DNA from 3 places in the Alteromonas sp. MB-3u-76 genome. Region 1 is predicted to be linked to each of the others. Evidence: predicted binding sites of a transcription regulator. Region 1 holds the regulator's gene; each other region holds the start of a gene.
The links. Region 1 encodes FNR, which switches genes on or off when oxygen is low (the NO sensors DNR and NnrR bind a similar motif). Its sites were predicted from a motif close to TTGATCTAGATCAA; they were not measured.
Positions count from the first base shown of each region.

Region 2: the regulator FNR is predicted to act here: its motif matches at 5,258-5,271, upstream of hemN (oxygen-independent coproporphyrinogen III oxidase).
Region 3: the regulator FNR is predicted to act here: its motif matches at 7,121-7,134, upstream of CW735_RS18275 (cytochrome ubiquinol oxidase subunit I).

Region 1 is NZ_CP025115.1:2,145,821-2,156,670, reverse strand. It holds gene bfr (bacterioferritin) at 1-192, shown strand, start outside; gene CW735_RS09630 (hypothetical protein) at 209-622, opposite strand; gene ccoN (cytochrome-c oxidase, cbb3-type subunit I) at 911-2,344, shown strand; gene ccoO (cytochrome-c oxidase, cbb3-type subunit II) at 2,360-2,965, shown strand; gene CW735_RS09610 (cbb3-type cytochrome oxidase subunit 3) at 2,967-3,128, shown strand; gene ccoP (cytochrome-c oxidase, cbb3-type subunit III) at 3,145-4,098, shown strand; gene CW735_RS09600 (FixH family protein) at 4,384-4,863, shown strand; gene CW735_RS09595 (heavy metal translocating P-type ATPase) at 4,863-7,241, shown strand; gene ccoS (cbb3-type cytochrome oxidase assembly protein CcoS) at 7,243-7,458, shown strand; gene CW735_RS09585 (sulfite exporter TauE/SafE family protein) at 7,445-8,104, shown strand; gene fnr (fumarate/nitrate reduction transcriptional regulator Fnr) at 8,152-8,892, shown strand; gene uspE (universal stress protein UspE) at 8,994-9,917, shown strand; gene ttcA (tRNA 2-thiocytidine(32) synthetase TtcA) at 10,037-10,850, shown strand, end outside.
Region 2 is NZ_CP025115.1:2,431,102-2,441,951, forward strand. It holds gene CW735_RS10850 (NADPH:quinone oxidoreductase family protein) at 1-371, opposite strand, end outside; gene CW735_RS10855 (phosphotransferase family protein) at 416-1,477, opposite strand; gene CW735_RS10860 (acyl-CoA dehydrogenase family protein) at 1,487-2,701, opposite strand; gene CW735_RS10865 (histidine phosphatase family protein) at 2,713-3,399, opposite strand; gene CW735_RS10870 (DsbA family oxidoreductase) at 3,612-4,262, opposite strand; gene CW735_RS10875 (SGNH/GDSL hydrolase family protein) at 4,435-5,193, opposite strand; gene hemN (oxygen-independent coproporphyrinogen III oxidase) at 5,339-6,748, shown strand; gene CW735_RS10885 (ATP-binding cassette domain-containing protein) at 6,735-7,949, opposite strand; gene modB (molybdate ABC transporter permease subunit) at 7,949-8,656, opposite strand; gene modA (molybdate ABC transporter substrate-binding protein) at 8,644-9,969, opposite strand; gene CW735_RS10900 (molybdenum cofactor biosynthesis protein MoaE) at 9,980-10,453, opposite strand; gene CW735_RS10905 (MoaD/ThiS family protein) at 10,456-10,692, opposite strand; gene moaC (cyclic pyranopterin monophosphate synthase MoaC) at 10,778-10,850, opposite strand, start outside.
Region 3 is NZ_CP025115.1:4,108,514-4,119,363, reverse strand. It holds gene CW735_RS18305 (CsbD family protein) at 1-104, opposite strand, end outside; gene CW735_RS18300 (siderophore-interacting protein) at 350-1,129, opposite strand; gene CW735_RS18295 (MFS transporter) at 1,472-2,974, opposite strand; gene CW735_RS19665 (hypothetical protein) at 3,576-3,752, opposite strand; gene CW735_RS18290 (sulfite exporter TauE/SafE family protein) at 3,863-4,633, shown strand; gene CW735_RS18285 (sigma-54 interaction domain-containing protein) at 4,660-6,000, opposite strand; gene CW735_RS18280 (Tll0287-like domain-containing protein) at 6,378-7,034, shown strand; gene CW735_RS18275 (cytochrome ubiquinol oxidase subunit I) at 7,340-8,920, shown strand; gene cydB (cytochrome d ubiquinol oxidase subunit II) at 8,917-10,050, shown strand; gene cydX (cytochrome bd-I oxidase subunit CydX) at 10,061-10,174, shown strand; gene CW735_RS18260 (ABC transporter ATP-binding protein/permease) at 10,319-10,850, shown strand, end outside.

The sequences.
Region 1 (10,850 bases):
GTTGAATACGAAGTTGATGCGAAACTGCGTGAAGTCATTGCACTTTGCGAGCAAGAAAACGACTACGTTACCCGCGATATGCTCATTGTGTTGCTTGATGATACTGAAATGGACCACGCCCACTGGCTAGAGCAGCAGTTAGGCCTGATTAAACGTATTGGATTACAGAACTATCTTCAAGCCATGATGTAACAGACAAAGAGCTGAGTTAGCTCTCGGTGGTAAAATACAGGTAGCTTGGTGCTGCCTGTTTTTTTATGTTTATTCTTAGTTGCCAAGTCATTACCGGCTCGCTACAGCTGCCAAGCATAAACCAACCTTGCCACTCCCCGCCGTCAGTTTCGTCAAACAATACCGGGATTTTTCCCATATACATGTTTACCCCTTCAATCCACGCACTTTCTATTGCTTTACCTTCTGGTAGACGCACAGACAAGGTTATCGATTCTTCGGGGATTGGCGTTTCAGAAAAGCGAGCGACAGCGAGCTCATCGTCTATACTCAACTCGCAAATATTATTACTAAAAGTACACGTGCTTTTTAAGCCACTGGCGATAGAGTGGTGAGAAGAAGATTGATAACTGTGTGCTATGTACACACACACAGCAACAACCAAAATCACAAGCAATGGAGCTTGCTTTTGTAAAAATTTTGATCTTTTTTTGTTACTGTTTTTTATCATTTCTTAAATTTTGTGTATTTCTTTATTGATAGAGATCAAGGGAAGCTAGTTTATGGTATCTTTTTGTTATCAAAAACCTTATTATCCGCGGACCAACTGGCTTGGAGACAATAATTATTACTCTTTCCGAGCTCGGTGTGAAGCGTTATTATTTGATGATACGCGTTTCAACCGCACTATTTTGGCAGTTGGAGACCATAGTTCATTTGAAGTGGAAGATTCATTAAAATGAGTGAGACAAGCCAAGCACAACCTGATTACAATTATAAAGTAGTTAGGCAATTTACCATCATGACTATAGTCTGGGGTATCATTGGTATGGGACTGGGGGTATTCATTGCCGCGCAATTATTTGCACCTATGCTCAACTTTGACACACCATGGCTAACTTTTTCGCGTTTGCGTCCTTTGCACACTAACGCTGTTATCTTTGCCTTTGGCGGCTGCGCATTATTTGCGACGTCGTACTACATCGTTCAACGTACCTGCCAAGTTAGGTTGTTCAGTGACAAGCTCGCTGCATTTACCTTCTGGGGCTGGCAAGCCGTTATCGTTTTGGCTGTTATTACCCTACCTATGGGTTTAAGCAGCTCTAAAGAATACGCGGAACTTGAATGGCCAATCGATATCCTGATTGCCCTTGTCTGGATTGCCTATATCATTAATTTCTTTGGTACGCTGGTTATTCGAAAAGTATCCCATATTTACGTAGCCAACTGGTTCCTAGGTGCGTTCATGCTTACTGTTGCAGTTCTGCACATTGGTAACAGCATGGTGATTCCAGTATCGTTCACCAAGTCTTACTCCCTATATGCAGGTGCTGTAGACGCTATGATGCAGTGGTGGTATGGCCACAACGCGGTTGGATTCTTCTTAACCGCAGGTTTCTTAGGCATGATGTACTACTTCGTTCCTAAGCAAGCTGGCCGTCCGGTTTACTCATACAGATTGTCAATCGTTCACTTTTGGGCACTGATTTCTCTTTATATTTGGGCTGGCCCTCACCACTTGCACTACACTGCTCTTCCAGATTGGACGCAGTCACTTGGTATGGTGATGTCTATCATTCTATTCGTGCCTTCTTGGGGCGGAATGATTAACGGTATAATGACGCTATCTGGCGCATGGCATAAACTACGTACCGACCCTGTACTGCGTTTCCTTATTGTTTCACTGTCTTTCTATGGTATGTCTACCTTCGAAGGCCCTATGATGGCAATAAAAACAGTAAATGCACTATCACACTACACAGACTGGACTATCGGACACGTTCACTCTGGTGCGTTAGGTTGGGTTGCTATGGTGTCAATCGGCTCTGTTTACCACTTAATTCCAGTGCTATTTAACCAGCCAGCAATGTACAGCACGCGTCTTGTTAATGTTCACTTCTGGTTCGCAACGATCGGTGTTGTACTTTACATCGTAGCAATGTGGATGTCGGGTGTACTTCAAGGTTTAATGTGGCGCGCAGTAAACGCTGACGGTACGCTGACATACAGCTTTGTTGAATCGCTAGAGGCGTCTAAGCCATTCTACGTGGTTCGTTTCATTGGTGGTTGTTTCGTTGTTGCGGGCATGCTCGTTATGGCTTACAACACATGGAATACTGTTCGTGCCCCTAAAGGCAGTATCGCTATAGACCCAGCGACACAGCCGGCGTAACTGAGGAGACGAATAATGAAAAATCCACATGAGTTAATTGAAAAAAACGTTGGCCTTTTAACCGTATTGATCTTGGTTGCAATCAGCTTTGGTGCCATGGTTCAAATCACGCCGTTGATGTTTCAGCAGCAAACAATGGAACCGGTAAAGGGCTTACGTCCATATACAGCGCTTGAGCTAGAAGGCCGCGACATTTACATCCGTGAAGGCTGTGTAGGTTGTCACAGTCAAATGGTTCGCCCTTTCCGCGCAGAAACAGAGCGTTACGGTCACTACAGTGTTGCTGGTGAATCAGTATGGGAACACCCTTTCCTTTGGGGTTCAAAACGTACTGGCCCTGACCTTGCTCGCGTTGGTGGTCGTTACAGCGACGAGTGGCATCGTGTTCACCTGCTTAATCCTCGCAATGTTGTTCCAGAATCGAATATGCCAGGTTTTCCTTGGCTAGCGGAAAACACGCTTAACGGCGAGTTGACTGCAGAGAAAATGGAAGTGTTCCGCGGCTTTGGTGTTCCTTACACCGATGAAGATATCGCAGGAGCAAAAGCGGCAGTACAGGGTAAATCAGAAATGCAGGCCCTTATTGCTTATCTACAATCTCTTGGCACACATTTGAAATAATATGGACCAAGGAATTATAGGCAGCATTTTTACTATCATCGTCTTTGTTTGCTTCATTGGCATAGTTTGGTGGGCATTTAGTAGCAGCAACAAGCAAAAGTTTGATGAAGCCGCAAACCTACCGTTTGCAGACGAAGAAAAAGAAAAATCAAAAGAAGATTAGCAGGAGTCTTGAACTCATGAGTATGTTTTGGACAATTTGGATTTCAGTGATAACCATAGGGTCAATCATTGGTTGCTACTTCCTTCTGCGCTGGTGTCTTTCTAACCAGACAGGTGTACCAGAAGGAGAGTCAATGGGTCACGAATTTGATGGTATCGAGGAGTTGAATAATCAACTTCCTCGCTGGTGGACAATTATGTTCTACATCACCATCGTTTGGGGCTTTTTATATCTGGCACTTTATCCCGGTTTAGGTGCTTACGAAGGTTTATTAGGTTGGAAGAGCTCTCACCAAAATATTCAGTCTTTAGAAGAGTCTATGCAAGCGCGAATTGACGCAAAAGAGCAAGGCAGATTGGTTCAATACGACCGCGAGTTAGACTATGCGGCCGATAAATTTGACCCAATTTTCGAAGCTTATGCGCAAATTCCGGTTGAAGAGCTGGCGAATGATCCAGAGGCAAACAAAGTAGGTCAGCGTTTGTTCCTACAGAATTGCTCTCAGTGCCACGGTTCTGATGCTCGCGGTCAAAACGGCGGCTTCCCTAACCTTACCGACGACGATTGGTTGTATGGCGGTTCAGGTGACAAAATTGTTGAGACGCTGATAAACGGTCGACGCGCTGCAATGCCAGCATGGCTGGATGCTATGGGCGAAGACGGCATAGACGAAGTGGTTAACTACATACTAAGTCTGAGCGGACGTGATGTAGATCCACAGCTTGCGAAAGCAGGTAAAGCCCGCTTTGCTGCATGTGCTGCATGCCACGGTATGGATGGTAAGGGTAATCAAATGCTTGGCGCTCCTAACCTTACAGACAACATCTGGCTATACGGCGGCAGTCACAGAGCAGTGACAGAAACGCTTACTTATGGTCGTAATGGCGTAATGCCAGCGTTTAAGAAAACTCTAGGTGAAGACAAAATTCATGTCGTTGCAGCCTATGTTTACAGCCTTTCAAATGATTAATATATGAATCGCTAAATATCGCAAAAAGCCCCGTTACTGCGGGGCTTTTTTTATGAGAAAATACGACAGCGTGAATGTTAAAGGAATTGATGCTTAAGGATTTGATGGAAAAGGAATTTACGTTCACATCTAGATTAACGTCATACCCATAGATATTTTTGTGTTTTTATAGCGCGGCAGTAGTTGAGTACAACTGACGCCCTAAAAATAGCAAAGCAGAAAAAAGTAAAACAAAAGAGTGTCTATGCGTATGCAGTTAGCAAATAACATCGAGATTATCTATTAATGAATACACCTTGGTATAAACAATTTTGGCCCTGGTTTCTTATTGCTGTACCTGTGATAACAGCGGTTATGGGCGGCGTACTTTTAAATCTTGCGATTTCAACCGAAGACAGTTTAGTGGTTGATGACTATTACAAAGAAGGTAAAGCTATTAATGCTCGTCTGGATAAGGAAGATGTTGCTCGCAGACTTAATATGACGTCAGATCTCACTATCAACGATGGCAGTATTGCGCTGGAATTCCATTCTGGTATTCCAGCAGAGGGCAATGCCTTAAAACTTAATTTCTACCACGTCACGCTAGAAGAAAAAGACGTAAGTACCCTACTCAGCCGCGACGCCAACGGTATTTATCGCGGTTACATAGAAGAGAACTTAGATGGAAAATGGAAGGTATCTCTAACACCTGTAGATGAAAGCTGGAAAATAGAGAACACACTGATACTTCCTAATACCGACGTTATAAAGTTTAATCCTTAATGAAAGAGACCAACTGTTATCACTGCGGTTTACCCAATGATGACGACAAATGTTATGAAACTGTTGTACTGGGTGCAACCAGGCAAATGTGTTGCCCTGGTTGTCAAGCCGTTGCTGAAGCCATTGTTAACAACGGCCTAGAAGATTATTACCAGTTTAGAACAGAGCCCGCGCAAAAATCGGATGATAGCATTCTCGACACTCTCGATAGACTAAAAGTGTACGACGACCCAACCCTTCAAGACGAGTTTGTTTACGATGAGGGGCAGCACAAGCAAATTCAATTAACTCTCGAGGGTATTACTTGTGCTGCGTGTGGTTGGTTGATTGAAAAGCAACTCGCTAAAGTGAACGGCATACAGCAGGTTGCTGTTAATGTTCAAGAGCGCAGAGCATTAGTCACTTGGTCAGAATCAAAAATTAAGTTAAGCCAAATTCTCTCCACTCTGAAGCGAATTGGATACTCCGGTTCTCCCTTCCACCCCGACGAGCATGAAGCCAGTTACAAACGTGAAGAAAAGGTATTTATTAAAAAGCTTGGTTTAGCCGGCATCATGACCATGCAGGTAATGATGCTAATGACGGGCCTTTACTTCGACTGGTTTGGCGCTATTGAATTAGAAACTCGTCAATATTTTTACTGGGTAGCCTTAACGCTAACCACACCCGTGGTGCTGTATTCGGGGAGTACTTTTTATGTGGGTGCAGCAAAAGCCTTAAGCGCCAGAACCGTGAATATGGACGTGCCAGTCACAATAGCCATCTTCGGCACCTACATTGCGGGCATTCGCTCTACACTGCTCGAACAAGGAGAAGTGTATTTTGAGTCTATCTGTATGTTTATATTTCTGTTGCTTCTAAGTCGATTTTTAGAGCACAGAAGTCGGCATCGTGCCGCACAGATATCTGCAAATATGATGCAATATATTCCAGTATCAGCAACTAAATTGCTGCCCGACGGAAGCATGAGTGAATGCTTGGCAAAGCAGCTTAAACCCAATGATGTGGTGGTAATAAAACCGGGCGCTACCATTCCTGTTGACGGGCTAGTTGAAGAAGGTAGTGCGTCTGTCGACGAATCTATGCTAACAGGAGAATTTGATCCTGTCGTAAAACATGCCAAAAGTACCGTTTACGGCGGCACAATTTGCCGTGACGGGACGCTAACGGTAACGGTTACACATACACTCAAAAATGCCTTGGTAAATCAAATAATGCGCCTTCAGGCCAGCGCCATGGCAAGTAAACCAAAAGCTGCGCAACTGGCCGATGAGTTTTCGAGATACTTTGTCAGTGCAGTCTTGTTAATCGCATTATTAACCTATAGCTACTGGACCTATAACGGCAATGCTGATGCTTTTTGGATCACCATTTCTGTATTAGTAGCCACTTGTCCTTGTGCTCTAGGCCTTGCTACGCCTTCTGCATTAACCTGCGCAATGGCAAAACTCAACAAACAAGGCATTCTGTTAAAAAGGGCTGACGCCCTAGAGCAAATTACCACGATAAATACCGTTGCTCTTGATAAAACCGGTACTCTCACGCAAGGAAAGTTTAGCATCAAGCAAGACTGGTACGCAGACACGGTCGACAGCACCAAAGCGTGGGAAATTTCGGTTGCTCTAGAATCACGTTCTGAGCACCCTATTGCCAATGCCTTCTCTGGCGATGTATTACACAGGGTAAGCCAATTTTCAGTCACTCCGGGCGGCGGAATTAGTGGCGAAATAAACGGCGCTAATTTTACAATGGGTTCGGCGGCATTTTGTGAGATAAGTCCCGAGTCGTTGCCGATATCAGCCAATGTATATTTAGCCACAGACGGCAAATTAGTAGCGGCGTTTCAAGTAAGCGATAGTCTACGAAAAGACGCCAAAACCACATTAGATGCACTTGCCGTTCATAATGACTTGGTCGTGTTAAGTGGCGATACACAACAAAACGTAAACGAACTAACCGCTTCCCTACCCGTTTCGATGGCAATGGGTGGACTTACTCCTGAGCAGAAATTTGAAGAGGTACGGCTGCTTCAGTCACGCAATAAGAAAGTGATGATGATGGGAGATGGTATTAATGACGCTCCGGTTCTTGCCAGCGCCGATGTAGCTATTGCGGTAGGCAATGCAACGGATGTAGCTAAAACTGCCGCAGATGTTATTCTTCTTGGCGACCAGCTTCTTTCCGTCCCACTGTTAATTGAAACTGCCCACAAGGCAAAAACGAAAATTCGTCAAAATATCGGATGGTCTGTGCTGTATAACCTGATCATTCTACCGTTTGCGGTTTCAGGGCTTTTGTCGCCGTGGATGGCCGTTGTTGGCATGTCATTAAGCAGTATTATTGTCGTTACCAATTCAACCCGATTATTGAGCAAATAGCATGAGCATTATTTATGTACTTATTCCTATCGCTATTATTATTGTCGCCCTTGCCGTGGTAATCTTTTTTTGGGCGGTAAAATCGAATCAGTTTGAAGATCTAGATCGACAGGGCTACAGTATTTTGTTCGACGATGACCTCTCACCTGAGGAAAAGAAACTCGCAGAACAGCGCAAGCGAATTCAGCAAGAAAACGAAAAAAATGGATCAGATTAGCTATCTTTCTGCATTCCTTATTGGACTAGCTGGCGGGGTTCACTGCGTTGGTATGTGCGGGGGCATAGTATCTGCCTTGCGCATGGTAACTCCGAAAGATAAGCCTGCACTTCCTTTCACCCTTGCTTACAACAGTGGCCGTATTGCAAGCTATACACTTGCTGGTGCGATTACCGGCGCTCTTGGTAAAATAGCCACCGATTTTGTACCACTAGCGAATTACGTCCTTTCTTTGCTAAGCGGTGTGATGCTTTTCCTACTTGCTTGCTATTTAGGGAAGTGGTGGACTGGATTAACAGCGCTTGAAAGTGCAGGAAAGCATCTATTTAAATATGTTCAGCCCATTTCAAAACGCTTTCTCCCGTTTAAAACGCCCTTAAGCGCAATACCTTATGGCTTTCTTTGGGGGTGGTTACCCTGTGGGCTTGTATATTCCACTTTAACTTGGTCTCTTGCTGCAGGCTCTGCGATACAAGGCGCTGGAATTATGTTCTTTTTTGGTTTGGGCACATTGCCAACATTACTTGCTGTGGGCGCTGGCAGCCAGTATATTGTGAGAGGCTTTAGACACATTATTGTGCGTCAAGGTATTGCATCGGCCATGGCCTTGTATGCAGCTTATCTTATTTATAGCGCATTATCTTAAATGGTGTTGTAACATATACCCATGTTCATCCTAAGAGAATAGAAATTATGAGCAAAGGAAGCGGATTCTCTATCCACTGTCAAAACTGCAGCTTTAGTCATTTATGTTTGCCAGTGGCTTTGAATAAGACAGAAATCGAATCGTTAGACGATATCATTGAGCGTAAAAAACCTCTGCATAAAGGCGACACGCTAATAAACAATGGCGATACCTTTACTTCATTGTTTGCAGTAAGAACGGGCTCGTTTAAATCATTTGTTACCAATTCAGACGGCGAAGAGCAAATTACTGGCTTCCATTTTCCTGGTGACATCGTCGGTTTCGACGCACTGCGCGAAAGTAGGCATCAAAGTTATACTCAGGCGTTAGAAACCGCCATGGTTTGCGAATTACCCTACGAAACACTAGATGAGATGGCAGTTCAGTTTCCTAAATTACGCCATCAGATTATGAGCTTTATGAGTGCTGAGATAAAACAAGATCACGACATGATCATGATGCTCAATAAACGAACAGCCGAGGAGCGCTTGCTCTATTTCATCTCTCATCTTTCTCAGCGTTTTGAAGAGCGTGGTTTTTCACTCCGAGAGTTTCATCTTACAATGACCCGTAATGAAATTGGTAATTACCTGGGTCTTACCATTGAAACCATTAGTCGTTTGTTAAGCCGTTTTCAAAAAGAAAAGCTGATAAAAGTAGATGGGAAACTGATTACTATCCTCGACTTCGATGCTATTGATGGCAAGGTAACTGCGCTAAAAGGCCCCAGTATTGTTTGCAACGGTTAACAGCTTAACCGTTGCAACTGTTAAAATATTGATCTAAAACAACCCACACTTTCGCTATTGTCTATTACACTTAATGTATTGCTTCATAAGAAGGAGACATTATGATTGAGTGTAATCACATTTTGGCAATTGTTGATTCAGAGCGAGATAATCAGCCCGCATTAAGTCGAGCTCTTGAACTTGCCTCAAAAACCGGCGCCACCGTGACTGCCATGATGGTAGTTTATGACCTCTCTTATGATATGACGACCATGCTTAGTCCCGACGAGCGGGATACTATGCGAGACGCAGTGACAAAGGATCAATCGAAGTGGCTTGGGGAACAATTAAAGGAACAAGGCTTTTCCAACATTGATATTGTTGTTGAGTGGAATAACAGAGCCCACGAAGCCATCATTTACTACGCACTCAATAACCAAATAGACTTAGTGGTTAAAGCAACAAAAGACCACGACGACATCGCCTCAGTGTTGTTTACGCCAACCGACTGGCATCTAATGAGAAAGTGTCCTCGCCCTGTTCTCCTTGTAAAAGAGCACGACTGGCCGGAAGATGGCGAAATAATAGCTGCAGTGAATGTAGGCAGTGAAGATGAGGAACATGCTGCACTCAACGACAAAATAACCGTGATCGCAAACGAGTATGCAAGGCTGTTAAAAGGCCACGTTAACTTAGTGAATAGTTACCCTTCCACACCGTTGAATATTGCCATTGAGGTGCCAGAGTTCGATTCTGACAAATATCACAGCGCAGTTAAAAATCATCATCATGATGAAATGGACAAACACGCGGCGAAACATGGGATTGCTCCTGACAAATGTATCGTAAAAGAAGGTTTACCTGAACGCGTTATCCCTCAAGTTGCCAAGGACATAGATGCCGAACTGGTGATCATAGGCACGGTAGGACGGGTTGGTATCTCTGCCGCGTTAATAGGCAACACCGCAGAGCACGTTATTGATGCTCTTAACTGTGATGTATTAGCGATTAAACCTAACGGGTTTGTATCGCCTTATACGGTCTAGCAACGCTGAGACATTTGTTTCGCCCTCAATCGGTTGAAGAAATTCCGGACACAACCGTAGTTAACAAAAGCCGCTTTATTGTATAATGGCGGCTTTTACACGAACCAAGTTAGTTAATTATGAGTTTAGGCACTAACGGCGCTAATACGTCGTCTTCTGCTGCGCAGGAAAGTAAGCAAAAGCACAGTTTCAATAAGCTACAAAAGCGTCTTCGCCGTAATGTGGGTAAAGCGATAGCCGACTTTGGCATGATTGAAGAAAACGACAAGGTAATGGTGTGTTTGTCCGGTGGCAAGGACAGCTATACCATGCTCGATATACTTATGTTCTTAAAGCGTGTTGCGCCTATCCACTTTGACATTATCGCGGTAAATTTAGACCAAAAGCAGCCTGGCTTTCCTGAACATATCTTGCCTAATTACTTGGACAGCGTAAATGTAGATTACAAAATAGTGGAAGAAGACACCTATTCCATTGTTAAAGATAAAATCCCAGAGGGAAAAACCACGTGTTCGCTTTGCTCAAGATTGCGCAGAGGTATTCTATATCGCACGGCAAAAGAACTTGGTGCAACAAAAATAGCCCTTGGCCATCACCGCGATGACATGCTGGAAACTTTCTTTCTCAACATGTTCCATGGTGGGAAGTTAAAATCAATGCCGCCAAAACTAGTGAGTGACAATGGCGAACACATTGTTATACGTCCACTAGCCTACTGCACTGAAAACGATATTAAGGTGTATTCCGAAGCCTCCGACTTTCCCATTATTCCCTGTAACTTATGTGGTTCGCAAGAAAATCTGCAGCGACAGCATATAAAGGGGATGTTGCAAGATTGGAACGCACGCTTTCCGGGCCGCATTGAGTCTATGTTCAGTGCACTTCAAAATGTTGCTCCCTCGCACTTAGTTGACAGTAACTTATATGACTTTA
Region 2 (10,850 bases), 290 kb from region 1:
TGGGCGGTCACTAGCGCCGCTCCTTCATTCACATCAATCGAGTCTGGCAGTGGCATAACATGGCTAGCTTGTACCGCAACTTTTTCTGCGTAACCACCTAAGTTAGACAGTGCAATGACTCGCTGCCCTTTCTTAACGTGACTAACACCCTCACCCACTTCACAAATCACACCAGCTACCTCGTTCCCTGGAATAAACGGAAAATCTGGCTGCATTTGATATAATCCCTGAACCAAAAGTCCATCGGGGAAATTCACTCCTGCGGCTTGAACGTCAACCACTACATAGCCGGGTTTCGCTACCGGGTCAGCAACGTCTTGTACTCGTAAATCCTCTACAGGCCCAAAGGCTTCGCATACTATGGCTTTCATGTTTACTCCGTATTCTGTTTTACACCAAACGCTCGTTTTGCATTTTATTCGCTATCTTGATGTATGGTTTGGTTAGCTATTTGTGCTAATGGACGCACCATGGCGCCTAACTGCATTGCTTTTTCGCTCGACGCATTGCCGTCGTGAGCACGTTTTACCACGCCCTGCAAAATAGCTGCTAAGCGGAAAAAGCTAAAAGCTAGATAGAAGGTCCAATTGTTTATTTTCTCAATATTTCGACGCTGACAGTAGGCATTCACATAGGCCTGCTCTGACGGAATACCCAAGGCTTCCCGATCTAGCCCGCCTAATCCTGCCGCGTGTGCAATATCAGAGGGTAGTCTAAGCTGCATACATTGATAAGCTAAGTCTGCATAGGGGTGCCCTAAAGTCGATAACTCCCAGTCGAGCACCGCAATCACTCTTGGGTTGTCGCTATCACTCATATCAAACATCATATTGTCGAGCCTGAAATCTCCATGAACTAGTGATGTCTGACCATCATCCTCCGGTAAATTTGCTTCAAGATAACTAATAAGCTGTTCAATTTCTTCGATATGCTCTAGCTCTGACGCGCGATACTGCTTGGTCCACCGGCTCAATTGTCGCTCGAAATAACTGCCAGGTTTACCGTAATCGCTTAGACCCGCCGCTTGAATGTCCACGCTGTGCAAAGACGCTAACACTCTGTTCATTTCGTCGTACATTGCACCGCGAGTTTTTGCCGACGCTATTTCAGGTAACGCACTGTTCCAAAATATCTCACCCTCTACGTAAGCCATAATGTAAAACATACTGCCTATTACGCTGGTGTCTTCGCACAGGTGGTATGCTTTAGGAACCGGCACGTTGCTTTCCTGCAAGGCGTTTATAACTCTAAATTCTCTATCTACTGCATGGGCAGATTTTAATAATTTGCCAGGCGGCTGTCTTCGCAGTACAAACGTTCCCTTTTCAGAACTCAGCTTAAAGGTTGGATTTGACTGACCACCGGAAAACTTATCAGCGCTGCTTACATGCCCAATTTCGGGGCATGCAGCGGCTAAATAGTGATTAAGAACTTCTAAATCTAACGCATGAGGCGCTGTTGCTTTTTCTTCACTCACACTAATTCCCTATGCGTTTTTATCAGCAATTAAATTGCGGCCCAGCTGCATCATATGCACTTGATCTGGACCGTCTGCTAGCTTAATTGTACGCGCGTAGGCATACATTGCCGATAGCACGAAATCTTGGCTAGTCCCGGCCGCACCGTGCATTTGAATAGACTCGTCAATAACGTTACATGCCATAGTAGGTGCAACAATTTTTATGGCTGCGATAAGATCTCTAGATACTTTATTTCCATACCTGTCCATTTTGTCCGCAGCTTTCAATGTGAGTAATCGAGCTTGCTCAATGTCACAATGCATTTTAGCAATGCTTTCGCGAACCGACTGCTGTTTTGCTAGAGGCTTGCCAAAGGCTACACGTGCTTCCACACGCTCGCACGCCATATCGAGGGCGCGTTGAGCACAACCAATTAAACGCATGCAGTGATGTATTCTGCCTGGGCCAAGGCGACCTTGGGCAATTTCAAAGCCTTTACCCTCGCCCACAAGCAAGTTTTCGGCAGGCACTCTAACATTCTCAAACAGAACTTCAGCGTGACCAATAGGCTCATCATAAAAGCCCATCGCTGCCATAGGTCTTACAATCGTCACGCCTTTAGTATCGACAGGAACTAATATCTGCGATTGTTGCTGATGACGAGGAGCATCAAAATCGGTTTTCCCCATCACTATCATGATTTTGCAGTTTTCATTCATGGCACCACTGGTATACCACTTTTTACCGTTAATAACGTATTCATCACCGTCGCGTGTGATAGACGTCTCAATATTTGTTGCATCGCTAGATGCTACCGCTGGCTCGGTCATTGCAAAAGCAGAACGAATTTCGCCGTTTAACAGCGGAACCAACCACTTTTCTTTTTGTTCTTCGTTTCCGTATTTTGCCAACACTTCCATATTGCCTGTATCTGGCGCGCTGCAGTTGAATATTTCAGAACTAAATAGTACTCGCCCCATCTCTTCACACAATGGCGCATACTCGGCATTAGTAAGCCCTGCGCCGTAAGGCTTGTATTCTTCTGGCAAAAACAGATTCCACAAGCCTGCATCTCGAGCCTTTTGCTTGAGCGTTTGCATCAACTCTGGTGTCTTCCATCGGTTCTCACCATTTTCTACCGCGTGAATGTACTCCTGTTCTATGGGGTACACTTCTTCTTTCATGAAGGCTCTTAATTTTTCCAAAAGCGCCTGCGTTTTTTCATTATATTCAAAGTTCATAGCTGTCCCGTTTAGCTGTAGGTAATGGCGTGCAACCTGTCGATCACATCCAGGTGAGGTACGCTGTTGAAGTTATTTAGATGAACACCCCGCTTGTTGGCGAAGCATTGTGAAAAGCTGGCATTGCGTATCTGCAAATTCATATTGATAACTGTGGCGGAGTCGTAGCCCAAAATGTGTTTTAGCATCATGGCAATGGCTCCGCCCGAGCTTACAACCAATACACGTTTGGCATCCATATTTTGCAGGTGCGTGAGCATATTACTTACCCGTCCCTCGAACTGTGCCCATGTTTCGTCTAGAAGTTCATGAGGAAGTTTGTCTTGCGACCAAGCAAGCATGGCTTTTTTTAATAAACGATAAAATTCGGCGGGTGACGATCCCTCAGGAACTCTGTCCTCGGGAAAGAGATTGAGATAGGCAGCGGCAACCGCTTGGAAGTTGAATTCATTGAGTGAGCTATCTCGTGTCGCCTTAGGAAGTGATTTCCCCCCTGCAGACAATCCTTTTGCAATCCCCTCGTTAGTTTCTCGATGCCTTACCATGTCTCCCATAAATACAGAATCGAAATGTATATCGCGATGATGAAAATAGTCGCCCAGCCATATGGCTTGCTGTGCCCCAAGCTCGCTTAGTTTGTCGTAATTAGCCTTGCCAAAAGACGCTTGTCCGTGACGAACTAAATAGATATCTGTCATTTCATGCTCGTATGTTACTAATATGTTAAACATACTAAGAAAACTACTTGCATAAGTTTAATTGATATTTTGAATGGGGGTTCATCATGTGAAGCTATTGGGAGAATGTCAGTGATGCTGACTCTCCCAAAATAAGCAAGGCTGTAAGCAGAGAAGCTGCAGCAGCGTTAGAGCTGGTGTAAGCCGGGGTTGGTAAAACTAGCAGAGGAAAGCTAGGCGTTAGCGCTATTTGCAGCGTCCTTTATAAATGCTGCTAACGTTACGGGTTCTTGCGCACCAGCAACTCCCTGATTTCCAATAACGAATGTTGGCACGCTCTGAATACCACGCTGCATCCAAGCCGACTCCTTTTGCCGAACAATATCGGCATAGCGTTCACTCTCAAGCGCCTCTGTAATGCCCAGCTTATCTAAACCGACAATACCGCCTTCCTGAACTAAAACATCTAAATTATTAATGTTTTTTCCCTCTGAAAAATAAGCTTCGAATAAACGCATCTTCATTGCTAGCGCCAACCCTGCTTCCTCTGCATAGTGGATAAGTTGGTGAGCTTTAAAGGTGTTTTGCATTGTTGCATCATCGGCAAGTTTAAACTCAAACCCAATGGCTTTACCTGCCTCTACTAACCTCTGTCTGTTCGCACTACTTTGCTGCTCGGTGATGCCATATTTTTCCATCACGTGCTCACGTAAATTTTGGCCTTCTTCTGTCATAGCAGGGTTTAGTTCAAAAGGGTGAAACTTTACGTCAACCGTTATATTTTCCTGCGCCAGTGAATCGATGGCCTGCTGTAAATGTTTATAACCTACAATGCACCAAGGGCACACTACGTCAGACACCATATCAATTGTTATTGTTCGCATTTGGCCTCGTTTAACGTTCGTAAAATAAACGCAATAAAAAAAGAATTTTTGGGGCTACAAACCAAAATTTATCGCCCCGAATATTATTTAACACTGTTTATTGACCACAATAACCGTAAATGGTTTATACCAGGTATGCAAATTAGCGAGACAACGAACAGTTCATATTTCTTTACCAGGGCGTGTTATTTTCTTTGATAAGAGTAACAATTTGCTTTGCCCAAATTGCATAGCCTGCAGATGACGGATGAAAACCATCAATGGCCATCATGTTTGCATTTAGCAGAGGTTTTCTTTTAACTGAATGACTATAAGTGTGAAAATTATTGTTCAATAAATTCACTGTCAATAAACGGCCAAACGGCAGTGTAATCAGGCTTTTTTCTAGTGCGTTATTGAGCATAGCCGCACGCAGCCCCAATACATATCGCAAAGGTTGAGGTATCGCAGGAAATTCAGCCATCGGGGGTAAACCCGAGAAAATCACTAATTTGCACCCAAACTTTTGTACGAGCAATTGGTAGATAAGACTCACGTTAGTATTCCACGCTTTCAGTGACGTAAACCGAGTTACATCATTAACACCAATAGAAACTACGGCAATGTCGAAACGCCGCGGGTTTTCTTTTTGAAGCAACTCCAGTAACCCCTGGCTAGCAAGCCCCGCTTTTGCTAATAAACAGATAGATGCCGCGGTATTATCTTCACTTAATAGCTGCTGTTGAAGTTTGCCTAGCAAAGCATCGTTTTGTGTCTCAACTCCTACGCCTGCCGCTGCTGAATCACCTGTAAGTAGTATTTTTATGGGTTTTTGTATAGCCTCTTGTACGGCTTCTTGTTCAGCTTCTTGCTTCTCACTCTCTACCTCTACTTCGGTAAGTATTTCTCGTGCACCCACGGGTTCGGGCAGCCTAAGTGCCTTTTTTCTCACCCAAAGTGCCTGAAAAGAAATCACTGGAAAAAGCGTAAAAAAACAGCAGTAAAAATACAAAATATTGAACCAGATCAACTCATCATCCTTTGTTACTCGATAACATACCCATGTCTACTCAAAACCCTCAACAAGAAGAAATGTCATGACAGTGAAACAGGTGAGCCAAGCTCGCACCACTACCATTGAGAAATACGCCAAGCATGCGCCACGGTATACTTCCTACCCTACTGCTCTAAACTTTTCGCCAGTAAACAATGACATTCTTAGCATTGCAAATAAAGCGACTAAAGCTGATAGCATAAGCCTGTATATTCACATCCCTTTTTGTAAAACTCTTTGCTATTACTGCGGTTGTAACAAAATTGTGACTCGACACAACAGCAAAGCAGATGAGTATCTCGCGTATATTGAAAAAGAGATAGTCGCTAAATCAAACTTGTATAAGGGTAAAATGGCTGTATCGCTGCACCTTGGCGGCGGGTCGCCAAGCTTTCTCAGTGCTGAGCAACAAACTACCTTAATGGCATTGCTAAAAAAATACATATCGTTTGATGAAGACGCTGAAATGTCTATTGAACTCGATCCGCGCAATGTAGATTTGCATTACCTCAATACGCTAAAAGACTTAGGTTACAACAGGCTAAGCTTTGGGCTACAAGATACAGACTTTAAAGTTCAGCAAACCATAAACCGTGTGCAAAGTACGCTGCATATTTCAGATTTAGTGTTCGAAGCCCGAAATCTAGGGTTCAACTCTATTAACTTGGACCTTATTTACGGCCTCCCGCACCAGTCTATCCACACGTTCAGGACAACCATAGCTGCAACAAAAGCGATTTCACCAGACAGAATATCGCTATTTAGTTATGCACATTTACCGGAGCGTTTTGCCGCGCAACGTAAGTTCGCCGACGACATTTTACCTAATGCGGAGCTTAAAGCAGAACTTTATGACTTGGCGGTAAAAGAATTCAAAAAGATTGGATATGAAATGATAGGGCTAGATCATTTTGCTAAAAAATCAGATAACCTGGCGTTGGCAAAAAAAGCTGGCAAACTACATAGAAATTTTCAGGGCTACACGCTGCATGGCAACACCGATTTAATCGGTTTTGGCGTGTCTGCAATAAGCACAATAGGAAATGCCTTCGCGCAAAACCCTAAACAATTAAAAGACTATTACACTAAGATAGATAACAACGAACCTGTTGCCACAATTGGGCTGTCGTTAACCAGTGACGACCTCATTAGAAGAGACGTAATATCAAGCTTAATGTGTAATTTATCGCTGGACATAAATAACATCGAGAGAAAGCACAATATTATCTTTAATGATTATTTTACCAATGAACTTAACGCGCTTCGCTTATTACAAAAAGACGGATTAGTTTTGCATATGGAACATGGCATTGTGGTTCCAGAACATGCAAGAATATTTATTAGAGCGATATGTGCAACCTTCGACGCTTATTTAGACGGCCATATGGAAGCTCATTCAAACGCTCAGGCAAAAGACAACAAAACAATACCGCGTTTCTCTAAAGCAATTTAAAGCGCGCAACTACTGGCATGTTGCGCTCTAGCGCTAATCGATGAAAAGATAATGCGCTAATAACAGCATAAAGCGGTTCCTGGTGTATTTGGGAACCGTTTTTGTCATTATCTGATCCCTGTGCGCTAGTGTCTTGAATACCTAGCGTTAGCAACACTCTTCCCTGCTGATGCCTATCAAAGAATGTTATATCTTCAATATGGCATGTCAGTGCATTTAAAATACTCGACGTGGTTTGTTCGCTGGTCTCAGAAACGTTTGTGTCTATACTCACATCACTAGCTTTTATCGATATTCGCACTGGCTGGCCATTTGTGAGGGGCTTATTTTCGGCGTCTTTACTTTCTGGGCTTGTGTGTGAATATGCAGAGACAGGAGTAAGCGTTTTTTCTGAAACATACAGGCGCTGCCCGAGTGCCATTACGCTATAAATCCTGTTGGCTATGTTTAGCGAAGAATCTGGCTCAGCGACTTTGCCAACCTCTGGCTCAATCAAATGCTCCACAACAGCGTCTATAACCGCAGAGGGTGTTTCCATACTTTCCATGCCACCATATCGGAACATGGCTTGTATCACATTATTGACCTCGCCTACCGCTGCAATGTTGCCGTTGTGAATGTAAACAAGTTCATCGCTAAACAGTAAAAGATCATCAATATCGTGAGAAACAACTAAACAGGTGAGTAAACTCGATGCGCAAAGTTTATGCAAAAACCTATAGATTTTTCGACGGCTTTGGCTATCAATAGCGCTTAACGACTCATCGAGTAAAAGAATATCTGGCCCGTTCACCAAGGCTCTAGCAATAGCTACTCGCTGTGCCTCCCCGCCTGATAGGGAATCTATCGATTTATGGACTAAGTGCGAGCAACAGCATCCAGTCAGCGCTTCTTCAATAGAAATAGCATTTTTACTTGCATGGCGTCGAGCAAGCCCTAAATTACCTTGCACATTAACATGGGGAAACAATAAGGGCTGTTGGAAAACGATCCCAATTTTTAGCTGTGCTTCTTTTGAGGCTATCTGGCTTGGCCACGAAGCCCGAACCTTTGCCTCTTTTTCAAAGCCAGCAATACAGCGCAAGAAGCTGCTTTTGCCTGCCCCTGAAGGCCCTGTTATGCCAATAAAGCGTGAAGTTGCACAAAACGTCGCTTCGCCTTCTATTCTGCCATGTAAAGCCACATTCAACGACAAACTCATCAAGACCTCACCCGATGCTGGGATACCGCAGAGTGGCGCTTATTTCCATCAAATCGATATAACAGCGCCAGCGCGACGAATGAAAACACGAGCAACCCTAATGACATAACGTGCGCGCGTTCATATTCTAGCGCCTCCACCTGCTCATATAATGCAATAGAAAGCACCTGAGTTTCGCTGGGAATATTACCGCCAATCATAAGCACAACACCGAACTCACCAACAGTATGAGCGAAGCTTAAACCAAACGCGACAATAACAGCGGCCTTGCACTGAGGTAATACAATGCGAAAAAAGGTTTCTAAAGGTGAAAAACCAAGAGAAGTTGCTACTTCTAAATAGCCCTTATTGAGCTGAGTAAAGCCACTGTAAAGTGGTTGCAATGCGAATGGCAGAGAATAGATAAGCGACCCCAGCACAAGGCCTTCAAAACTGAACGCCAACGTGCTTCCAAACAAGTCCAACCACCACGCACCTAGCGCACTTTCAGGCGAAAAAGCGATGAGCAAATAAAAGCCAAGCACCGTGGGTGGCAGCACCAAAGGTAGTGCAAAAATAGAAAGAACGAATGATTTAGCGCTATGACGCCAATTTGCTAAGAACCAGGCTAATGGCATTACGATGAGCAAAAGCAATACGCTCGTTACTAGCGCAAGTTTAAACGTTATAGACACCGCATTTAGCATATCAGTATTCACATACTCCATGCGTTTGCTCCATTTGCTCCATTTGCACAATTCGCCTCATTTGCCTTATTTATATACACGGCTGTTTCCGAAAAACTTTTATTTTTAGCATTTATCGCCGGTTCATAACCCCAGTGTTTAAGAGACATCTGCACATTACTCGACATTAGGTACTGAACAAACACACTCGCCGTGGTTAGCTTCGCTAACATTACCTGCTCAAGATCTACGTGATCTACGTGAGCTATGCTATCTTTTCGACTTACGTTATTTTCTCGGCTTTCGCTTTTAGCGTTTTTATAATTAAAGGGCGTGTTATAAACGGCTTCGTTATCGAACAGATTGGGACTCAGTGATGCCGCTTTTTTGCTGTTGATAACAAGAGACTGAATGATAGGTTCATGTAGCGATTTATCTATTAGCACCCAATTTCCAGCGTTATTGCTACCTTTGCCAGCTTCTCCAGTTGGTTGCTTTGAAAAATCACCGTGTTGTAACTGTCGCCCTTGTTTGAGAAGCTCCTGTTTTTGTGGCTTCTGATTTAAAAGTTCTTGCTCAAGCCCTCCGTGTTGGGAAAGCACTGTAGAATAGGCAACTAGGGCGTGGCTGACATTACCAGAGCTTAAATATTGATAAGTCTGCAATACGTTTTTCCCTTTCACTAATCGACCCTCTATTGCGCTATACAGCGATAAACTCTGCAACACTTGTTTTGCCGCCACCCCGTAGGGTGCAAGTTTAGGGTTAGCGATAGCAAGCTTTTCATTTGGCTTATCTAGAATTAGTTGAATGGCAGCTGCATTAAACGCCTTGTTTTCAGCAGATAAAACTGAGGAGACCAATGCTAACCGTCCTTGTGCATAGTTCACTACATTATTTATATGCACTTTTTCATTCTCAGCTAGAGCTGCTGGTCTTGCTGAATCTGCAGACATAAAAATATCAAAACCTGCGCCGTGAAGCATTTGCGCATAAAGAGTACCGCTAGAGGAGGTGGTAATCGATACTTGAATACCTGTGAGCTCGGTAAACGAAGATGTAAGAGCATGCAATGGCTCTGAAAAGTTAGCGGCTACAGCAATTTTTAACGGCGGTGATTCGGAAAACCTCATTCGCAATGTATTTAACAAATCAGTTGTGCTGAGTGAATGTTTATCGTTGCTGAGGCTGTTTTCGGTGCCTTTTTCAGTACCGTTTTCCGTGCTCTTTTCCATGTTTCGGCGTGCATTTGCAGCTGCTTTATTTTGAGCCAAGGCAGCGGCATTCGTTGAGGGCGCTATCAGCATTACCTGTAAGAGTAAGATACCGATGAGGTGAATGTTGAAATACTTCATCGTACTTGTATCAAGGTTTAGTCATCCATTTTAAAGCGGCAGCATCGTCAGAGCTCTTTGCCTCTACCCATTTTGATGTATTGCCCTTGAACTCTTTTTTCCAAAGAGGAACCGATTGTTTTAGCATATCCATCAAAAAACACGCCCCATCGAACGCCTCTTGTCGGTGAGCTCCAGCACAACCCACCCAAACTATTTGCTCGTTATTATAAATTCGCCCCACTCTGTGAACAGCCGCGGCACTTGTTAAAGAAAATCGAGTAACTGCTTTTTCTACTAACAGACCAAGCGCTTTCTCTGTCATTTCTGGGTAATGCTCCAGCGTAATACCATCAATGTCCCCAGCCATATTAAAGTCTCGAACCAAACCAGTAAACGTTACGATTGCGCCTGTGTTACCTGGTGCTCGGTGCTGAGCATCTTGCTGAAGTTTTGTGTAAAGTTCAGCTTGGTTGAAATCGTGCTCTTGAATAAAAGAAAACACCCCTAGCCTCCCGTGACGGGCGGAAAGTAGGCCAATTCATCGTTGGCACCCAGTACTGTTTTACTGTCGCATAGCTGCTGATTTCGGGCGGTCAAAACACTTCCCTCTAAGGCAAGCGCCCAGTTGCTGTCCATATTTTTTAAACGCGATGTAACGTTAGCTACCGTTTCGCCCTCTTCAATTTCAAGATGTAAGCTAGGAGTTTTTGAAAGTTCGCGAGTCTGTGCGAATGTTTTCACTGTTATCTGCATGAGTGAGCTATCTCTAAAAATTGCAAAGTAGTACTGAGCGAAAAGCTCAACACGAGACCATGAAGTGCTTTTATCATGGATAGGTCCAATGACCGGTTTTTCCGCCTTTTTTCTCAACAACTCGCACGCCATTCATATACATGGCA
Region 3 (10,850 bases), 2.0 Mb from region 1:
CGACCATCAATTTTATCTAGGTCGTCATCGGTAAGTTTGCCCCATTTCTGTTGCACTTTACCTTTCATTTCCTTCCAATTACCTTCAATAAGATCACTGTTCATAATGCATTCTCCTTATCAATATGAATTTGAGATAAATTGGTCAACTTAAGCACCAACCTTACACTCACTATAGATGAAGCAATGCCTGTTACATGGTGTATTTCCTTGTATTATATGAACTTTTTATGTCTCTATGCTCTGTTGCTTAACTATATATTGCAGTTTCTACAAATTCTTGAAAATTCTGCATGCCAACAGTTCATCTAAATAAGTACTCACGACTGCTCACATCTCACTTGGCCAAATTAGCTTTCTGCTAGCGCCTTAGCATAGGCTTCACTATCTTGGCGTTTATCGATTTTGTGCTGATCTTCGCTGCGGCCTTTTTTCCAGTAGCTACTGATATAAAGCTGTTCGTGAGGCAGGCTTTTTTCGTCTTTCAGCCAGCGTCGTATATTACGCATGTCCGAAAACTCACAGGCTATCCAAACAGCGGGCTGACCCTCATGCCAAGTAAGTGACGAAATGGTTTCAGTTAAAGATGATTTTATTTCCCAGATAACATCAACGGCTTCGGGAGTTTCCAATGAAACGATATCATCATTATGCTCGATGGATATAACGGCGTAACCTTTTGCATCTTTTGGAAGGGAGGCGAGATGATTTCTTATGCTTGGCAATGCTGTTAAATCGCCTGCCAGCAGTACCCAATCGTATGACTCACTAAGGCCTTTACTTGTGCCTGGACCAGCGATCATTATTTTATCACCTACTTGAGCATTTACCGCCCAAGCAGCCGCAGGTCCAGTTAGCCCATCGGTTGCATGGCGTACCATATCCACGGTTATCTCAGGCTTATCTGGGTTTACACTATTAACAGTATAAGTGCGCATAGCGAAATTTCCTTTCTCGCCAGGAGAGATTAAAGGGCGGCCATTGAGGTCAAACATTAGTTTGATATAGGCACCAGGGGTAACTGCAGGGAATGCGTTAAGCTCTTCCCCACCTAAATGAACCCGTTGAATGGAAGGGGAAATACGGGTAGTTTTGATCACTTCTGCAAGGCGCGGACTTGGTTTTGGCATCACTGTCTCCTTTAGTTGATGTTTCACATTCTAGATGATAATGATTATCATTAATATGTGAAAAATGTTGACAATAATCCACATTAAGTTCGGCTTTTTAGAAAGCGCTTAAAAAAAAGAAAATAGGAAAGAGAGAGAATAGCAAAAAAGAAGCGAGAAAAGAAAAAGGGGCGAAACGCCCCTTCAAAAAACACAATATCACTTGGAAAACACATACACACTACACAAAATCGAACACTCAACGACTCCGTGTATAAAGTAAGATAGCGGTTTATCAAAAAGGTTCCGCATTTTTTTAAATAATTAGGTAACTTTTTAAATACGGTTTATTACTCCTTGTAACTAAGGGCTCTGGCGCGAATTCGAGCGCTTTATTTGTTTTAGCGTTACGAGAATAACAATGGAAACAATGGCCATAAGTGCACTTGAAGCGGCAAATGGAAGCGCAATATTTTGTTGATACAAAAAAGCAGCAAGTGGAGGACCCACAATATAACCCATTGCAGTAGTTGCGGTAATTAAACCGGTTATTGATGCTTGCTGAGACTTGGCGCAATAAGTAGTTGCTGCTGCAGCAAGTGAGGGATACGCCATGCCCATACCTAAGCCCATAACAGCCATGCCTATATATGAAACAGCAAAACTCTGTTGAAAATACAAAATAAGATAGCCTAGGGATAATAAAGGAAGGGCTAAGGACATCATGATTTCTTTACTCAATCGCGCCCTTTGCACAATGGTAAACTGAACGGTTAATGACGTGACTGCACTCATCATCATTGCAAACCCAACTAAGCGAGCAGCTTCTACAGGGCTTTTTCCATAAAAATCGATAAAGAAAAAGCCCATGGTTTGCTGCATCATTGCCATAGCTGCAAATACACATACACAGCTTGCTACAAATACATAGGGAACACGGGTTGGCTTATCTTCTAGAGCGACCGTAGGCACTTTTTGTTCAGTGGAGTTTTGCGGCGGTAAAACCGGTAACTTATAAAGTACGAGGGCAAATGCCAACAGGGTGAGCACCACTATGCTATAAAGTGGGGCCAAAAGACCAAATCCAACTAACAAGCCTGCGTAGGCCGGCCCTATGATCTGACCCACATTGCTGGCAGATGTTACTTTACTAATTGCACTAACGCGCAGTGCTGGGGCACTAATTGCCACAGCATAGCCAACCGCAGACGGTGGCGTAGCCGACATGATTGTAGACTGCAAACTTCGGCTTATGAGCAATGCTAAAAATAAATTAGTTCCGCTGATAATGCCTGAAAATCCAGCCATCCACGCACTCGCAAAAGCAAACGTTCCCGCGCTATAGCCTGCAAGGCCTATAAGCAATGTACGCTTGAACCCAGCTCGTCGCGCTACTCTGCTCCACACATTGGTACCGATAGCAAAAATAAGTGCCGAGCTCGACATGATTGTCGCTATATGAAATTCAGATAAATTCGCTTGCCGGCCCATTGATGGCAGCGTCGCTAGCATTACACTTTGTCCTACCGAAGTGGCAAGCATGGCGCAGAACAACATTCTAAATACGACAGGAGAAGAAGGCTGCAAAGTAGTTAACCTAAATAGAGGATATTGCAAAGAACGCATATAATAGCATGAACTCGCTTTCATTCTTTTGAGCAGGCAAAAAAATACCCGCCAAAGGCGGGCAAAAATCAGAGTTGTGTAAAGACCGGGATGGGTCTTTGTGGGGAGAGGGCAGTCGTCTGATGACAACTCATTGATAAAATCGATGACTTTATCAATGTCCTCGTTATGGTCCGGCTGAAGTAACACACATTCTTCAACCAGTCCAAATAGGTAACATTCCTTCGTAGCATGCGACATCAATGTCGAAACTTTCGATGAGGGTACTGACAATCTTAGTCATTTTCCGTATTAACCAAGGTTGCTGCATCCTGCTCAGTTTGCTGGTTTTATTCCAACCCAACCGCATCATCGATGAGTAATGCAACGTAAAACAATTTCCTTAAGCGGTGCTGAGTAAATTCCATTTTCCGTGGATGACGCAATCCTTATATCGTGACAATCGTCTTCCATCAAAGCTCGCTATTTCGTAATATGGACTCTCCATTTCAAAAGCCTTCCTGGCTTCATATTACGACTCTTGTTATCCGCTAGTCTAATTTATGCTTTATTCGTGCCAAGCAATCATCTTTTGTTTTTGTTTTGGTATGTCATTGTTTTTAAATGTTTTTATTTTATTTTGAAGATGTTTGGGGGCTGGCGTGGCAAGGTAAGTAAAGTAGAGAGTGTAAATTTTTCTTAATGTTGTGTTGCTTTTTACACACGGCTTAAGCGCATATTACCTTACTCCTTCCAGTTGTTTTAGCTTGGTAGAGAGCGGCATCTACCTTTTGAAGTATTGAAGAAGATGTTGCTTGATTTTGTAATAGGGGAAAACTTAATTTATCAAACGCCACAGTCGTTATGCCTCAAAAATATAGGTGTGTGATAGCGTTCGCTTTTTCACACACATCTTTATATCATCCTCGCTTAACCCGCTGTTTTTAAGAATTTGGCGTGCTATGGATTTAGACGATATGGTGCTGTGCTCGTCTAATAAAGTATCAAGGGCTTTCATTACATATCTTGGCGTAGCCATGGCATTTCACCATTTGCGTTGAACGAATTTTAAACGCCTTAGAGGGCAGGTTTGATCACCCCCATGTTGATTATGTGTTGCCGCTTTTTTTGGAGAGACCTTGTTTGAATATTTTTTATGAACTCATAACAGCAGGTGATGCACTGAGCACTTTAAGCGCTACTTTGCTTATAGTGGCTTCATTTTTTACCTCCTTGATTACAGCATCTCTGGGAATAGGCGGTGGCGTTCTGCTATTAGCTATTCTAGCCTCAACCTTGCCATTAACTGCGCTTATTCCAGTTCATGGCCTGGTTCAGCTTGGCTCAAACGGGAATAGAGCGTTAATGACCCGCACGCATGTCGATAAACAAATCGTCATGTACTTTAGTTTTGGTGCCTTACTAGGTGGCATTTTGGCATCATTTATTGTTGTGCAGCTTCCTTTGGTGTTTATTCAGTTTGCGGTTTCTGGGTTTATCCTTTTTATGGTGTGGGGAAAGAAACCTAAAGCGCATGAACTATCTCCCATTGGGCGCAGCATTGCAGGGTTTATTACCACAATCCTCTCCATGTTCGTGGGGGCAACAGGGCCTTTAGTTGCTGCATTTGTTCATCGTAGTGTTGCTGACAAAATGCGTATTACCGCAACACTCGCAACCTGTATGACTATCCAACATGCGTTGAAAGCATTCGTTTTTCTCTTTGTGGGGTTTTCTTTTGGTCAGTGGGGCGGTGTTATTGTTGCCATGATTGCAAGTGGTGCATTAGGTACTTTTGTTGGGTTACGAGTGCTCAAACGCGTGCCAAACGAAACCTTCAATTGGTTGTTTAAAGCCGTTATTACCTTACTTGCAATTAGGTTGCTATGGCAGGCGATACAAAATGCAGGCCTATTATAGTGGTCGGAGTTTTAGCAAAATTTATTTTACTTTGTTTTTATACTGATATCGGCTTTTTGAAGCTTTCTGTACAAGGTTCTCACGCTTACATTGAGTGCTTTGGCAAGTTCTTCCATGCTGCCGCTGTAGTGCTGACACACCTTTTTTAGATAGAACTCTTCTGCCTTTTCAAGCGTTGTAACTGCATTGAGTATCAGGTTCTCGTCCATATCAAGCGTGGGCTGTTTTGCTACCAGAGCCGAGCTTTTGCTTAATTCTGCATGTTTTTTAGGTGCAGTGCGTAAAACTGTATCAGGAAGGTCGTATTCACCAATTACAGACTCATTAGACAGCAACGCAGCTTGCTCAATAATGTTTTTCAGCTCTCTAATATTGCCAGGAAAAGCGTAGTGCGTGAGCCGCTTAATAGCGTTTTTATGAAGACGTTTTTTATCTGAAAGGTTTCTTAAAATATGCTCAGCTAAAAGTGGAATGTCTGTTGGGCGCTCTCGAAGGGCCGGTAACGTTATTGGAAACCCAGCAATTCTATAATACAAATCTTGCCTAAACTCTCCTGTTTGAACCAAGGCATAGATGTCTTTATGCGATGCACAAATTAATCTGAAGTTTGCTTTTTTTACAACCGTGCTGCCAACTGGGCGATAGGTTTGTGTTTCAAATAAACGGAGCAATTTAACCTGCATGCTTAAAGGCACGTCTCCAATTTCATCGAAAAACAAGGTGCCGCCTTCGGCAGCGTCAACCAACCCTTTCTTATTTGACGATGCTCCTGTGAAAGCCCCTTTTTCATAACCAAAAAGCTCGCTTTCAAATAAGGTGTCGGTAAGGCCGGTACATTCAATAACCACAAAGGGCTTCTCTGCGCGGTAACTCGATGAATGCAAGGCTTGTGAAACCAGTTCTTTTCCAGTTCCCGTTTCACCTTGTAATAGCACCGCAATATCAGACTTTGCCGCTCTATTGATCTTGTTCAGCATGGCTTTAAACGCGTCAGACTCGCCAACCAATTTTCCTTTTGAGGGTGTGTTAGACGCAAATGCCAACTTATCTAAAATTTCTAAATAACCTATCAAGTCTCCTTGGCCATCGAAAATAGGGCGCATAAGAATATCGCAATAACTTTGCCCTTCATTGGTGGAGTGAATATGTACAGCACTTGCAACCTTTCCCGTTTCTTTGCTTTCCTGCATAGGGCAAGTCTCGCCACATTCGTTGCAAGGTTTGCTATTGCGGTGTGACACCTGATAACAGGTACTGAAACCCAGCTTGATATTTACAGGATAGGTGTCTTTATACGGTTTGTTGACCGCCTCTATGACATAGTCGGGGCTAATAAAAATGGCCGGTTTATCGATGGCGTCGATCATGGCTTGAATGATAGAAAAATTCATATCCTGCTTGCACTATATTCCGTTGGTTGCCACATCGTCTTTATTCTCATTTTTATATGGGTTTTTAGCAATGTTGTTGGTATTACTTTCACTTTCTGTAAAAGAGTTTTGAGCCCGAAATTTGCCGCTTAGCTCTATCAATGCCAGATAGTATCTGTGTCCACAATTAAAAATGCTAGCACATTGGCACGTCGCTTGTTTACTAAACACTTAAGCTCACCTTTCATAACGCTTTTTTGATAGTTGCCTGTTGAGAGCAAACTATTGATAAAAACTGTTCGACGAAAGTTTTTCGTCATAAGCCTTATGAATTGGTATAAACAACGAATACGAACTAATCAACGGGTGAAAAAATGAAAAATGAAGTAAAGGTATTATCGGAAAAATGCGATAAACAAACGAGCCACTCAAATAAACTCAATCTAGCCAATTTATCAAAATACATATGTTTTGCATTGGTGGGCTTTAGCAGCATAGCTAGTGCGGTACAGCAGACTACAACAGATCTCAATGAACAAGATAACCGCAATGAAGCGCGTGCTCACGCGAAGGAGCTCGGAAGCAATCTAAAAACGCGCTTGCAAGAGGCAATAAAGCGCGGAGGCCTAGAGGTAGGAGTCGAGGAGTGTAAATTAGTAGCAGAACCCATCGCTCATTCTTTAAGTAAAGAGGGATGGACGGTGGGTAGAACGGCGCTAAGGGTAAGAAACCCAAATAATAAACCCGACGACTGGGAAACGGCACAGCTTATAAAGTTTGCTGAGCAACTGTCTGAAAATGTCACTGGTCCCTTAGAGGCTACCCACGTTGATGGGAAGACCGGCGAATTTCGCTATATGAAGGCTATCACCACTGGGCAAGTGTGTACGGCGTGTCATGGTGAACAAGTGTCCCCCTCTGTGTTAAGTGCGATCAAAAAGGCATACCCTGAAGATGAAGCCACCGGCTTTAAGCCTGGCAGCTTGCGCGGCGCGTTCACTTTAAGATACTCACCAACAGATGCTGAGTAAGGCATAGTCTTGTTACCTCTAACTATTCCAGTTTGCCATTTTTGTCACTTTTTTGACAAAAATGGCGGTAATATTTTCTCGCTACCTTGCGTTGGATCAAAATTCCCCCGTCTTCTAGGTGCAATATTTTCACTCAACAGTGGGGGCATAGTGCTCTTATCTGTGATGAGAAAGCCGAAAGAACGATAACTTTGCGACTGCTACTTAAAAATAGGGATAGCTCGCAACAGTTTTTGCAACAGGCTAATTGACTAACATTATTGTTAAGTGTGTAAAGCGCACCGAAGATACGAGGGAGAAGACCCATGAGCGATACGTTAATAGAACTATCGCGGTGGCAATTTGCGTTAACCGCAATGTTCCACTTTATATTTGTACCCCTAACGCTGGGGCTTAGCTTTTTACTAGCCATCATGGAGTCGGTTTATGTTATGACCGGCAAAGAGATATACAAGCAGATGACTCAATTTTGGGGCAAGTTGTTTGGTATTAACTTCGCTATCGGCGTGGCTACAGGCTTAACGATGGAGTTCCAGTTCGGTATGAACTGGTCGTATTACTCACATTACGTGGGTGATATTTTTGGCGCTCCGCTTGCTATTGAAGGCCTAATGGCGTTCTTTTTAGAATCGACATTTGTGGGTCTCTTTTTCTTCGGCTGGGACAAAATGTCTAAGGTGAAACACCTTATGGCTACTTGGCTGGTTGCCATTGGCTCAAACTTCTCTGCACTGTGGATCTTAATTGCCAATGGCTGGATGCAATACCCAGTTGGTGCTGACTTTAACTTTGAAGCCATGCGCATGGAAATGACCAGCTTCGCAGAAGTTATATTCAATCCGGTAGCACAGGTGAAATTTGTCCACACAGTCTCAGCAGGTTACGTCACTGGTGCTATCTTCGTATTAGCTATTTCTAGCTACTACTTACTCAATCATAAGCATATTGCTTTTGCCCGTCGCTCGTTTGCCATTGCGGCAAGCTTTGGTTTAGCGGCCACATTGTCAGTCATCGTACTTGGTGACGAAAGTGGTTATGAGCTAGGCGATGTCCAAAAAGTAAAATTAGCTGCGGTAGAAGCCGAGTATGAAACTCATCCAGCGCCAGCGCCATTTACTGTATTTGGCTTGCCCAATGATGAGGAAGAAAAAACCGAGTACGCGCTTCAAATACCATGGGCTATGGGCATTATTGCAACACGCTCATTAACGGAAGAAGTCTCTGGAATAAAAGATCTTAAAGAGCAAAATAAAGAGCGAATTCTTGAAGGAATAAAGGCTTACGAGTTGCTAGATAGTGTAAGAGATGGCTCCGCCACAGAGCAGGAGCGTGCAACGTTTGAAGCACACAAAGACAGCTTGGGTTACGCTATGCTTCTTGAGCCTTACACCAATGATGTTTCAAATCCTTCTGAAAAAGCGTTACAGCAAGCGGTAGACTATAGTATTCCGCCAGTAGCTCCTTTGTTCTGGAGCTTCCGACTCATGGTGGCGTCTGGCTTTATCATGCTAGCGCTGTTTATCTGTGCCTTCTACTACAGCACAAAACACCGGATTACTCAGCCTCGCTGGCTATTAAAAGCGTCTTTGTTTAGCTTGCCCCTTCCTTGGGTAGCGAGTGAAGCGGGATGGTTTGTTGCTGAATATGGACGTCAGCCATGGTCAATAGCTGAAATACTTCCTGTGCATGCATCTGTTTCAAATCTCGCGGTTAGCGATGTAGTTACTACTATGGTTGCATACACCGCCTTTTACACTGTGATGTTCATTATTGCTTTCTACTTAATGAAGAAGTTTGCCAAAAAAGGTCCGGTTCCACCTGAAGAAACACAAACTGAATCTGATCTTGATTTAATCGACCTAGACAATCAGGGAGCAAAAGTATGATTGATTATGAACTGCTTCGCGTTATTTGGTGGTGTTTGGTGGGTGTACTGCTTATTGGTTTTGCCGTTACCGACGGTTTTGACCTAGGAGTAGGGGCACTGCTAACGCTTATTGGAAAAAATGACAAAGAACGCCGTGTAATGATAAACACCATTGGTCCCCACTGGGACGGTAACCAAGTGTGGTTCATCACAGCAGGCGGTGCCATTTTTGCAGCTTGGCCGCTTATCTATGCCACTGCGTTTTCTGGCTTCTACCTTGCGCTTGCGCTAACGCTTATTGCTTTATGGATGCGGCCTATTGGTTTTGACTACCGCAGCAAGCTACCAAACCCTCAGTGGAGAAAAGCGTGGGATTGGGCGTTATTTGCCGGTGGTATTATTCCATCACTTAACTTCGGTGTGGCGTTTGGTAACTTGTTATTAGGCGTACCTTTTGAGATGGACAATACCTTACGCTCTACCTACACAGGTTCGTTCTTTGGGTTACTCACGCCATTTGCACTGGTAGCGGGTCTGTTGTCTGTGGCAATTTTACTTAACCACGGTGCCACATGGTTGCAAATGAAAACTGATGGATTCATTGAGGTTCGGGCGCGAGTGGTATCTATCGTTTTAAGTTTAGTCGGGGTTGCGCTTTTCGTTCTCGCAGGTATTTGGGTGGCGTTCTTAGATGGCTTTGTGATTACCTCTGCCGTTGATACGTTAGCAACATCTAATCCTTTGAAAAAGGAAGTGGCTATTGAAGCGGGAGCATGGTTAAACAATTACCGCGACTACCCATTAACGCTTATAGCGCCAGTACTAGGTGTTGTTGGTGGGCTGGCTTGTGCATTTTTCTCTAAAAAGGGCAATGCAGGAATGGCGTTTGTATCTAGTGCGTTATTCATTGCAGGCGTCATCTTGACTGCTGGTGTGTCTATGTTTCCATTTCTAATGCCAAGTATCACTATGCCAGCGGCAAGTCTAACGGTATGGGACGCTACATCAAGCCACTTAACACTTAATGTAATGTTCATCGTTGCTTGCATCTTTGTTCCAATCGTTCTTGGCTACACTGCCTACAGCTTCTATGTCATGCGCGGTCGTATCAAAAACGACGACTTAGACCAATCTCACACTATTTATTAAGGAGGCAACAATGTGGTATTTCGCTTGGATACTTGGAGTATTACTTGCCTGTTCTTTTGGCATTATTAACGCCATGTGGCTTGAGTCTACTGAAAATATGGACCGGCCCGAGGACGCAGACTAACACAGTGTGAACTGTGAAAGTGTAAGAGGTGCAGTCCCCTTAGTAAAAGTAAGGGGCTGCATTGTGTTTTTAACTATGTGTTTTTAACTATGTGTTGGCAGCAATGTAAACACAAACAAAACCATAGCATTAAAAGAGCAAACAGTGACTAAAGAAAAGGTTCCCAACCGGCAAACACTGACAACTTGGCGTAAACTGCTTGATGAGTCGCACAAGCTTGGTGTGCGTGCATCACAATTGCGCCTTGTGGTAATTAAGTGTTTGTCGCTTTTTTCTTTGATCATTGGGTTCTATTTTTTCTCCCATATTGCCCATGACTGGGTGGTGAACAAGGCCCACGGAGCAAATACACATATTATCGGAATGGCCCTTTCTCTCTTTTGTTCTTGGTTGCTTCAAGGACTGTATAATCAGCAGTCTATTGTTAGTAAAACCAACATGCTATCCAAATTAGAGACAGCGTTAACAGCGGTTTTTTCTGCGCGTCAGCACGCATTGGTTCGGCAGCAAACGGCGTTTTACTGGCAGTCGCTATGGCAAAAACAATTGCATGACTTAACCGATTGGGCACTAGAATATAGCGTACAACAAACTATCGCAGTAATAGTGCCGCTTTTCGCGTTGGCGGTAATATTCTTTGTGAATCCGGTTATCGGTGCTGGGCTATTGGTCACAC